One region of the Thermoanaerobacter kivui genome, then DNA from elsewhere that is predicted to be linked to it. Evidence: riboswitches for the same ligand, from Rfam matches in the RefSeq annotation. Region 1 holds a riboswitch; the other holds the start of a gene.
The links. Region 1 has a riboswitch for cyclic di-GMP ahead of gspE (type II secretion system ATPase GspE). Riboswitches for the same ligand answer to the same signal wherever they lie in the genome.
Positions count from the first base shown of each region.

Region 2: linked by a shared signal. The riboswitch ahead of TKV_RS04055 (sigma 54-interacting transcriptional regulator) and the one ahead of gspE (type II secretion system ATPase GspE) in region 1 are both predicted to bind cyclic di-GMP.

Region 1 covers NZ_CP009170.1:1,131,744-1,137,661, reverse strand. Annotated here, with positions in the region: gene TKV_RS05685 (type II secretion system F family protein) at 1-151, opposite strand, end outside; gene TKV_RS05680 (type IV pilus twitching motility protein PilT) at 162-1,211, opposite strand; gene gspE (type II secretion system ATPase GspE) at 1,217-2,893, opposite strand; cyclic di-GMP riboswitch class II at 2,909-2,993, opposite strand; gene aroE (shikimate dehydrogenase) at 2,997-3,851, opposite strand; gene TKV_RS05665 (YqeG family HAD IIIA-type phosphatase) at 3,835-4,341, opposite strand; gene sigK (RNA polymerase sporulation sigma factor SigK) at 4,405-5,100, opposite strand; gene TKV_RS05655 (peptidoglycan D,D-transpeptidase FtsI family protein) at 5,169-5,918, opposite strand, start outside.
Region 2 covers NZ_CP009170.1:808,835-814,752, reverse strand. Annotated here, with positions in the region: gene TKV_RS12305 (Mur ligase family protein) at 1-47, opposite strand, end outside; gene TKV_RS04075 (cell wall hydrolase) at 147-755, opposite strand; gene TKV_RS04070 (IS200/IS605 family accessory protein TnpB-related protein) at 904-2,340, opposite strand; partial or broken gene TKV_RS04065 (IS607 family transposase) at 2,321-2,897, opposite strand; gene TKV_RS04055 (sigma 54-interacting transcriptional regulator) at 3,134-4,447, opposite strand; cyclic di-GMP riboswitch class I at 4,510-4,597, opposite strand; gene TKV_RS04050 (S8 family serine peptidase) at 5,021-5,918, shown strand, end outside.

The DNA of each region.
Region 1 (5,918 bases):
TGTCCTGTTTTACAACTTCTTCTTTGATGTCAATTATATAATAATTTTTTTGCTTTAAAACATCAATGCACTGAGCCTTTGAATCAACTTCCAAAGTCCCTGTAACGAGATTTCCTCCCATATCCCTTGCCCTATATGCATACAACGGCATATAATCACCTCTATATCATGCGAGAAAAATTCTCTTGGTCCACACAATAGGTCAATGCATCCTCCAAAGAAATAACTCCTCTTTTTAACAGATGTAAAATAGACATATCCATTGTCATCATTCCAAACTTGCTACCTGTTTGTACAGCAGATTGTATCTGGAAAGTTTTTCCTTCTCTTATGAGATTTCTTATCGCAGGAGTGGCAATCATAATTTCTGTTGCAACTACTCTACCGCTATTGTCTTTTTTTGGTATGAGCTGTTGAGAAATAATCCCCTCAAGCACGTTGGAAAGTTGTATTTTTATCTGCTGCTGTTGATGGGGAGGAAAAACATCAATAATCCTATCGATCGTCTTTACAGCTCCTATTGTGTGAAGAGTCGACAAAACAAGATGACCCGTCTCAGCAGCAGTTATAGCAATCTGAATCGTCTCTAAGTCTCTCATCTCTCCAACTAATATCACATCGGGGTCTTCCCTCAAAGCAGCCCTCAAAGCTGAAGCGTAAGATGCCGCATCATGCCCAATCTCTCTTTGATTTACTATGCTTTTGTTGTGTTTATGTAAATATTCTATAGGGTCTTCAAGAGTCAAAATGTGACAAGTCCTTTTAGAATTTATAAGGTCTACCATAGAAGCCAATGTAGTAGATTTACCACTGCCAGTAGGTCCTGTTACCAATATAAGCCCTCTCGCCTTCATGGCTAGGTCTTTAACTATTGGAGGAAGTCCCAGCTCTTCTATAGAAGGAATTCTCAACGCTACCGACCTTATCGCAAGGCTATAACTTCCTCTTTGCTTGTAAACATTTATTCTAAATCTTCCAAGCCCTGTCACAGAGTAGGATAAGTCTATATCGCCATTTTGCTCTAACCTATGTAATTGTTCACTTGTAAGCAAGTCTTTTACTATCTCTTCTGTCTGTTGAGAAGTAAAAGGTTCTCCCTCTAATTTTTCTAAATAACCATTAATTCTAAGCACTGGAGGTACTCCAACAGTTATGTGCAAATCTGAAGCTTTTCTCTCTACTACAAGCTTTAAAAGTTCTTTTGTGTTCATAGGCATCAGTCCTCGTACGTTAGTCTTAGCATTTCATCAATTGTAGTTTTGCCTTCTAAGACAAGTCTTTTGGCACTTTCCCTTAAAGTTTTCATTCCATTTTTTACTGCTTGTATGCCAATCACATCTGAAGAAGCCTTTTTGTTTATGAGCTCCTTTATATCAGAAGTAACTGTCATTATTTCATATATAGGAATTCTTCCCCTATATCCCGTTTTATTGCAAACAGCACAACCTCTTCCTTTATATAGGGTAAAGTCTTTGTCTTCTTCAATGCCAACAAGTTGTTTTTCTCTATCAGAAGCTTTATAGGAAGTTTTACAATTGTCACATATTCTTCTTGCTAATCTTTGAGCTATAACTCCCACCACAGCCGAAGACACAAGATACGGCTCTATCCCCATGTCTATAAGCCTTGTTATAGCTCCTGCCGCGTCATTTGTGTGCAAAGTTGACAGAACCAGGTGCCCTGTTATAGCAGAGCGAATGGCTATTTCTGCAGTCTCTGTGTCCCTGATTTCTCCAATCATTATGACATCGGGGTCCTGCCTCAAAATAGACCTCAAAGCAGTGGCAAAAGTAAGACCCGCCTTTTCATTGACTTGCACTTGATTTATTCCTTCTATTGAATACTCAACAGGGTCTTCAACAGTTATTATATTGATATTAGGCTTGTTAAGCTCTTTTAACATAGCATACAAAGTCGTAGTTTTCCCACTACCTGTTGGACCAGTCAAAAGCACAATGCCATTAGGTCTTTTTATCAATTTATCAAACAACATCAAGTCCTCTTCTTCAAAACCCAGCTGTTCTTTTGTCATGATGAAATTTTCCTTATCCAAAAGCCTTAACACCAATTTTTCGCCGAAAACTGTAGGCAAAGAAGAAACCCTTACATCTATGTTTCTTCCCCCTGACACAAATTCAAATCTTCCATCCTGTGGAAGTCTTCTCTCTGCAATATTCATGTTTGCCATAATTTTTACTCTTGTTACCACCGGACCGTGGGTACTTTTTATAGTCCTCATAGCTTCTGTCAATTGCCCATCTATCCTAAATCGAATGCGTAGGTCCTTTTCTGTAGGTTCAATGTGAATATCAGAAGCCCTGCTTTTTATAGCTTGCTCAATTATAGAATTCACAAGCCTTACAGCGGGAGCATTTTGCACCTCTTCAAGAATTTCGTTTGGCAGCTCACTTGCCGTTTCACTTTGAAATTCCTTTTTAAAATCTTGAACTGCTTTCTCTGCCTGTTCTCTTCCATAAATCCTATCTATAGCTTTTAAAATGCTGCTTTCAGAAGCAATCAAAGGCTTTACGTTTTGCTTTGTAATAATTTTCACATCGTCAATGGCAAAAATATTTAGAGGGTCTGCCATTGCCACTAATATACCATCTTCATCTTTTTTAATCGGGATGATAATGTACCTTTTGGCGACAGCTTCAGGAATTAATTTCGCCACATCTGGGTCAATGTAATATTTTTGCAAATCCACATGAGGGATACCTAACTGAAATTCAAGGGCTTCCAGTATTTGCTCTTCTGTAACATAACCTTGTTTTATGAGAACTTTTCCTAACTTTTCTCCTGTCTTGCTTTGTATTTCCATGGCATGTTTTAACTGTTCTTCAGTGATGAGACCCACTTCAACCAAAAGCTCACCCAGCTTTTTTTTAGCCATAAATATACCTCCCAAAAACAATAAAGCCGGTTGCACCACTGTATCCATGAGGCGTAAAGTGCCCATATATAGCCCCACTTCATCTACTTCTTTATAAAATATTCTACAAATTATGCGTAATTCCTTCTTTTAAATGCATGTATACTAAATCTTTTTCAAAAAAATTTCCCGTCCACAGCTTAAAAGAATGATTAGCCTGATTTATTAACATAGAAAACCCATTCGAATATTTTATTCCATTTCTTTTGGCGTATTTCAAAAAAGCAGTTTCAAAGGGATTATATATAAGGTCGTAAACAAATTTAGCCTTTGAAACTACCTTTTCACTGACTGGTGAATCCTCAACATTGGGATACATGCCTACACTTGTAGCATTAACAAGCATATCTATTTCTGACATTTCCTCCACCTCATTGATACTGCAATAATTACAATCAATCTTAAATTCTTTTTTAATGTACTCTGCCAAATCTTTAGCCTTATCTACATTTCTATTAGCAATTACCATTGAATTTATGCCGTTTAATGCAAGGGATACACACACCGCTTTAGAAGCCCCGCCTGCTCCTAAAATAACGGCTTTTCGCCCACTAATCGTCTCTTTCGCCTCTATTAAAGAATCTATAAAACCTTTTGCATCAGTGTTATAACCTTTTAGTATTCCTTCTTCATTAACCACAGTGTTGACTGCCCCGATTTTTAAAGCTTCTTCTGAAATGACATCTAAATATTTCATTATCCGCTCTTTGTGTGGAACAGTTACATTAAATCCTTTTATATTAAGAACTTTTACACCCTTTACCGCATCTTCAAGATTATCTGTCAAAACATCAAAAACCGTGTAAATGCAGTTTAAATCCAAGGACCTAAAAGCAAAATTATGTATTAAAGGAGACAAACTATGTTCTACAGGATGTCCTATAAGACCATATATTTTTGTCTTAGAATTGATCTCCATATTCCTCAATCCTTTTAAGAAAATGTCTTTCTGCTCTTCTCATAAGCCTCGTCCAGCCAAATTCCTCTTTAGACAAAGGCTTTACCAAAATGGTGTATAAACCTGCTCTTTTCCCTCCCAAAATATCAGTAAATATCTGATCTCCTATTAAAGCAGTTTCATTGGGTTTTGCGTTTAAAATCTTAAGAGCTTTTTTAAAGGCTCCTTTTCTTGGTTTGATAGCCCAGGCTATACCCGGTACGCCAATTTTTTCTCTAAATTCGTTTACTCGCCTTTCAGTGTTGTTTGAAATAAGACAAATTTTAAAGCCATTTTGCTTAAGCCTTTCAAACCATTCTATTGTTTTTTTATCAGGAAGCTTGCATTTGTACGGCACTAAAGTATTGTCTATATCAATAACAAGATTATTTATGCCTCTTTTCTTTAGCATATTCAAATCTATTTCATATACGCTTTCCACTATCATATCAGGAATCAACTTTTCATACATATGTTCACCTCATTTTGTTAAAATTATATAATAAAAAAAAATAAACTGTCAATACAAACAGTTTTACATGGAAAGCTCTTTAAAAAGCTTATTTAAAGCCTTCTTTTCAATCCTTGAGACATAGGAACGAGATATACCAAGCATCTTTGCTATTTCTCTTTGAGTCCTCACTTTCCCATTGTACAGACCATACCTCATTTCTATAATTAACCGTTCTCTATTTTTTAAAACGCTGTTCATTTTACTGTACAACTTTTTAATTTGAAGTTTTTTCTCCACTTGCTCTGATATTTCATCTTCCTCTGTGCCAAGTACATCCATCAAAGATATCTCATTGCCTTCTTTATCTACTCCAATAGGATCCTGTAAAAAAACCTCTCCTTTCATCTTTTTTTCCGTTCGTATAGACATAAGTATTTCGTTTTCTATACATCTGGCTGCATATGTGGCAAGATGTGTTCCTTTAGAAGAATCAAAGGTGGAAATTGCTTTTATAAGCCCTATTGTCCCAATAGATATTAAATCATCTATATCTTTACCTGTGCCACTGTACTTTTTAACAACATGAGCTACCAACCTTAAGTTTCTTTCTATTAAAATATTCCTCGCTTCCTCATCACCGTTTTTATAAGCTTCTAAATATTTCTTTTCTTCTTCTGGAGTAAGTGGATTGGGAAAAGAGTTGGTGTTTGTCAAGTAACCAAGATTTAAGATTTCCTTTACAATTGAAGCCAAAATTGCAACAACAACTTCCCACATTGCCGCCACCCCTTTTTTCAACATTACACATCTATTATATGAGGTTTATACAAAATGGTGCACGTACATCAATATTTCATTATTTCCTCCGCTATTTCTTTAAAAAGAGGGGCAGCTTTAGTTCCTCCAGTATCTCCATTTTTTACAAAAATCGAAATTGCATATTTAGGCTTATCAAAAGGAACAAAACCTGTAAACCAAGCATGATATATATTTAGCTCCTTGCTAACTTCAGCAGAACCTGTTTTACCAGCACTGCCATAGGTAGTCTCAGCCCTTTTTCCTGTTCCTTCTTGGTCAATAACCACTTCTCTCATCATTCCTTTTAAAATTTTGGCTGTTTTTTCGCTTATCACCCTGTAAGACTTTTTCTGAGACAATTTTTCAATTTCTTTCCCTTCTTCATCAACTATTGCAGTCACTAAACGTGGAACATTCCTAACACCGTTATTAGCTATTGTCGCTGCGATATCAGCTGCTTGAAGAGGCGTCATCAGCACATCTCCTTGCCCTATTGACAAATTCCCAATACCTGCTCCATAAGTATCAGACAATTTAGGCAATCTCCCTATTTGCTCAGGTATTGGCAGACCATCATCACTTTCTATTCCAAATTTTCTCGCCATCTCCAAAATATTTTTGGCCCCTGTTATTTGCCCAATCTTTATAAAAGTAGTATTGCAGGAAACTGCAAAACCTTTTACCATGTTTATTACTCCATGACTTTCTCCTTTGTAATCGTGAAATACTATTCCATTTATATCATAACTACCACTGCAATAAAAAGTATCCTGTAAATTCACTTTATTATATTCTAA
Region 2 (5,918 bases), 320 kb from region 1:
GAAATTGTGGTTTTCCCTCTGCTGCCACCGATTAGAATATTTTTCATAGGATCAGCTCCCATTTTTGAGTGCTATTTTTAGTGTTTTCTTAAACATTAATTATTATAATGCCAATTATATGAAATATAGGAAGGCATCATGCCTTCCTATATTCCAAACCAGTGGTGTCCGATTACATTTGTAATTGTCCTTGTCCATATCCACCAAGAAGTTGAAGTAGCTGGATTGAAGAAATACAACGCTCCTCCTGTTGGGTCCCATCCGGCTAAAGCTGCATCTGCCGCTTTAAAAGCTGTAAGGTCAGGTTCATGATTGAAAAATTCTCCGTTTGCCACAGATTCAAAAGCATCTGGCTGATATATAACTCCTGCCACAGTGTTAGGGAAAATACCACTTTTTACTCTATTTAAAATCACCGCACCTACAGCTACCTGACCTTCAAAGCTTTCTCCTCGAGCTTCAGCGTAAATCATTTTTGCAATTAGATACCTGTCCACAAAATAATTGTAATAAGCGCTATTTTCATTTACTGGCACAACCAATTTTTCACCCGGATATATTAAGTCGCTCCAATTCCCATTTGCCTCTTTTATGCTATTTACATCACTGCCATACCACTTAGCTATTAAATATAACGATTCACCTTTTGAAACAACGTGGATTTTGTCGTAAGCGTACGCCGAAGTAATTCCTCCAAATATCATTATAAATATCATTAAATATGCTACAGCAATTTTCAAAATTTTATTCTTCATCATCAGTTTCCTGGTTACCCAAACTGTGCAAGACTGTGCAGTTTGGTAGCTGGGGTATTTGTAGTCCGCCCTTCAGACTTTCCCAGCCCCAGCAGGCGGTTTTTGGGAAAGCCATAGCCCCTGCCCCAAGAAGCAGGAACTCGCGCCTTTATGGGTCTCCCCACTTGCCCTGAATTAACAGCTTTTTTAGGGCAGAGAAGTCTCTTGGCACCTTCTCAGGGGAGAGTGGAGTTACCACCGCTACCTTGAGAACTTGCCAGAAATCATGGGCACTAAAACTTGTTCCATCCAGAGGTTTTAGTACCCTTCCTGGCTCACTCTCAAGGCTTTGTAGAAATTCTACCGCTTTCTTTATCTCTTTTAAGTGTTTTTTCTTCAACTGCTTGTTCCTGACTGTTTTCTTTACATGCTTTTTTAATTCTTCTAATTCATCTATAGTTAGTGCGTTAAGAAACTTTATATAATTGTCTGGTATCTTTTCTTCTCTGCCTAATCCTCTTCTTGCTATTACGTAAGCTGCTGCTATGTCTTTTGTTATCATGTACTGCGGCGCATATTTTAACATGCCTATTATTGAGGTGTAAGAAGGATTGACTTCTATTACTTCTATCCCTTCCTTTTTTGCTAAAATTTTTATCTTTTTTAAAAGGGATTTGTAGCTAAAGTTATGTCTTATTCTCCTTGACTTTTTGCCTGAAAAGTCTCCTTTTTCTCCTTTGTTTTTTATGTCTAATTTTTCAATTACTATTGCTTTTCTTTTTTCTTTTGCTATCTTTACTATCTCATGAGCATACTGCCATCTGAAATACTCTCTTTTATCTGAATTGCCGCTTGCAAGTTCCGGCATCGGTATACTGCTATAGCTTATTAGATTTCCTTTTTCATCTACCTCTGCCCATGATATGTTGTCCGGATATGCGTTCACATCTATTCCTATGATTCCTTTTTCTTTTGTTATTTTTATTTCTGGATATTCTTCTTCAATGGCAAAATAGGCGCATATGCTGCCATTTTTGAGTTTTAGTTCTACAGAGTATGGTATGTTTGATTGGGCAATTTCCTGCAGGAGTTCTTTTCTTTTTTTATTCTTTTTGTAGCCTGCTTCTATTTTGGCGTATACATATTTTCTTTCCCCTACATTTATCCTTAAGAAAGTGCCGTTTTTTCTTACTTCTATTCTTGTGTTGAGATTTCCTTTTTTGCTTTTATCCCCTCTTGAATAGAGATTTCCTTTTCTTTTCTCCTGCCACCTAATTTTTAATTTTTTATATGCTTTACCATTTAAATGATGTTTTTGAAGTTTTCTAAACAGTTTTTTCCCGCCAAAAATGACTTTTCTTGGACTTTTACCTAGTTCTTTCGCAGATTCCAGTGTACTCCTTGCTTTCATTATTGCATCATCTACATATCTTGAGTTTAAGTCAAATATTCCCTGAAGGTCTCTTTTTAATGTTTTTCTATCATAACCTTCTAGAAGCCTTTTGTATGCGTATCTTACGCAGGATGACCATCTTCTCAGAAGATCTAATACTATTTGTTTGTCTTGTTGATTTGGAAAAATGAGTTTAGCCTGTATCACTATCATGTTTTTTGCCCCTTTGCCCGTAAATTCTTGCTGCGAAAGATGTTACTATTGCTATTAAGTCTTCTGCTAGCTCTTTATTTGTATCTTCTTCGTTTTCTTTCCCGTTTAAAACTATAAGCTCTACCCCAAAACTTTCCATGAAAAATTTGAGATATTCAAAGCCAAATCTCGCTAGTCTATCAGGATATTCTATTACAACTTTTTCAACTTCTCCTCTTTTTATCTTGTTCAAAAGCTTTAATAAGCCTCTTCTATTTTCATTTACCCCACTTGCTATCTCATGTATGACTTCATACTGCCATCCTTTGGAATTAGCGTATTCTTCAAGCCTTCTAATTTGATTCTTAAGATATTCTTCTTGTTTCTTTGTGGACACTCACTTTAGGTTTTGGTTTTTCTTCCAGCATGCCTAATAACTCCTCTATATCTTCTTTTTTATACCTTCTGATGCCTTTTGGAGTTCTCACAGGTGTTATTAATCCTTCCTTTTCCCAGTTTATAAGTGTTCTTCGACTAATTGAGTACATTTCCTTTACTTTTTGCATGCTTAGTAACATTTGTTATCACCCAATTAAAATTATACCACTTTGCATGACTATCTTCAACTGTTACCTACCTCCTTTCTATTGTTGCGCGATAGCAGGAGTTAATTCGATTACAATTATAAACTCTTCTATCAATATTGTCATCTTTCGTATTTCCCGATAATTCTCCGTTAATTAAAAATATCTCCAGAATGATATATTATAGTGATATATTCTTAGATATACTAATCTATAGAACCTTTCCACTTTTAGATAAAATTGCCGTTCAAAAGGTTTTTTAAGAAATTATTCATATAATTATTTAATTGTTCTTTAAGCACTGCTCCATCCAAACCACTTTTCTTTAATTCGTGATATTTCGCCGCTATCAACTCATAAAAATCATATTTATCTATTTTCCATTCTCTAAAATCAGACGAAATGATTAAAAATTTATCAAAAATTGCATGCACACTCAACTTTAATAAGTAATCTTCAGGTAAAAGAGTTGAATCAATTTTTAGTAAATTTGCTGTTAACCCATAATACCTTAAAAAAGCTTTTGAACAAAGTTGTTGAATAAACGATTTCAACTCTCCAATATTACCTTCATAATTAATAGACAAAATTGTAGAAATTATTTCAGGATGTACAATGATATTCAAATTCAAGCGCTTCGCCTCTTCTTTAAACAGTCCTGTCAATATTTCCACCTTTTCATTAAGAGGCCTTTCCTCAAAAGAGGGGAGTTGGATGACGACAGGTATTCTTCTCATAAAAGTTTTTAAAAAAGAACCAGGTTTCTCTGTAGTAGCTGCTATAATCATCAAATTAGCTGTTCTTTCAACAGTATCCCCTAATCTCCGATATACTCCCTTGTCAATAAGGTAAAATAGCATCTCTTGCCCCTCTGGAGGTAATCTATGAACTTCATCAAGAAATAATATCCCTTTATTAGCTTTTTCTACTAATCCTATCTTATCTACATCAGCTCCAGTATAGGCTCCTTTAACATGACCAAATAAATGTGACATGAGAAGCTGAGGATTATTATAGTAGTCTGCGCAGTTTAGCACTTCAAAAGGTCCTTTCCTACCGTGTTGAAGGCTAAATTTATACATGGTTTCCGCTAAATAAGACTTACCACAACCAGGTGGTCCAATGATAAGAGTATGAAGTCCATAGGGAGGATACAATACTGCTGCCTTAGCTTGTTCTATTTGTTCTTTAATGCTACCGTTATACCCAACAATATCTTCAAAAGCACACAGCTTTTTTTCTTTTTTAAAAGTCGCAAAATTAATCAACTCTTCCAATATTAATTTTTCTTTGACTTCTTCCCCTAAAACCTTTTCTAATTTATTTTTTTCGACATAATACACAGGTTTTGAAATTATTTTCACAACTTTCTTTTCTTTTACAAGAAGATTCAAAATTGAAGACACGTTAGGCCGTGCGATTTTTAACAGTTTTGCTATTTCTTCTGTGGTAATTCCACCCTTTCTGTCAATCAAAAAATCTTCAATTTTAAAATCTTCACTTTTTTCCAAAATAATGTTATAAATTTTCTCTTTGTTAGTCATACGACACACCACTTTATCAATTAATAAAACTCCCGCTCAAAGGCAGGAGTTCCTACATTATAGTTGGCAGCCCGGCTATCATAGCAAAACTATTGCATTAGACCCGTGGCTTTGCGTCCCCGCCTTTCGACGAGTTTGCTTTTTTCGACAAAATTTATTTAATTTCCCATATATTATTATTTCGATACAAATACAAATTTTCCTTCTTTTTTAAAAAAAGATTTTTTCTACATAATTCGTCAAATTATTAATCTATTCTTTTCTTTGCAAATTTTTTTATATAAGCAAAACGTTATACACTGGAAAATTTTTATAGTATAATGGTTTTATTTTTAGCACCAACTACATTATTTTTTTAAATGTATAAAAATGTGTATAAAAAATTATACATTTCAAAAACTTTTATAGGTTTTGTCTATATACAATAAACTGGCATAAAAGTTGCTTAAGTTTTATTGTAGAAAAATGTTACAGAAAGGAGATGATGAATAAGGAAAAGCAAAGTTTCACTTAGCAACTAGAAGGGCTGACTTAAATTTTAAAAAATATTAAATTTTTAAGGAGGAAGAAAAAATGAAGAACCGACAAACATTAAAAGCTTTACTGGCTTTTGTGTTAATTGTAGCTTTAATGTCGCTAAGTGGAGTATTAGTCAAAGCGCAGCCCAACTTAACAAACTTATCTGGCGACTCTCCAACAAAAAATTACTCGCCTCAAATTCAAAAAATTTTGATGCAAGATTCTAACAAAAACAAAATCTTTGATAACCTGGAAGCAAAGCTTACTGATAAGCCTGACAGTGCGGAATTCCCTGTCATAATAACCTTCAACAAAAACATAGATGATAACGAACTATTAAATATTTCTAAATCCATTGGAAAGTTTAATATAAAGCATAAATACAAAATTATTCCAGGAGTTGCTGCTACTTTAACTAAAGGACAAATAAACGCTTTGTCAAAATTAGATATAGTAAAGCAAATTGAGTATGACGAGCCTGTATATGCGACATTAGACACTGCAACAAAATGGTTTGGCGTTACAAAAGCGAGAAGTGACTTTGGCGTAACTGGAGACAAAGATGGTAATCCTTCCTCTTACTCCAAGAATGATATAGTAATAGCAGTTATTGATACAGGTATTGATGGATCCCATGTTGACCTTGCTGGTGGCAAAATAATAGGATGGCAAGATTTTGTAAACGGTAAAACTACCCCTTACGATGATAATGGACATGGAACTCATGTAGCAAGCATTGCGGCAGGCACTGGGACAGGGAACAGCCTTTATACAGGTGTTGCTCCTGGTGCAGCTTTGGTAGGAATAAAAGTACTCGATTCAAATGGAAGCGGAAGTATGAGCACTGTAACGGCAGGAATTGATTGGGCTGTTCAAAACAAAGATGTATACGGAATCAAAGTTATAAATTTAAGCCTCGGCACTTCTACAAGTTCTGATGGAACTGACTCTA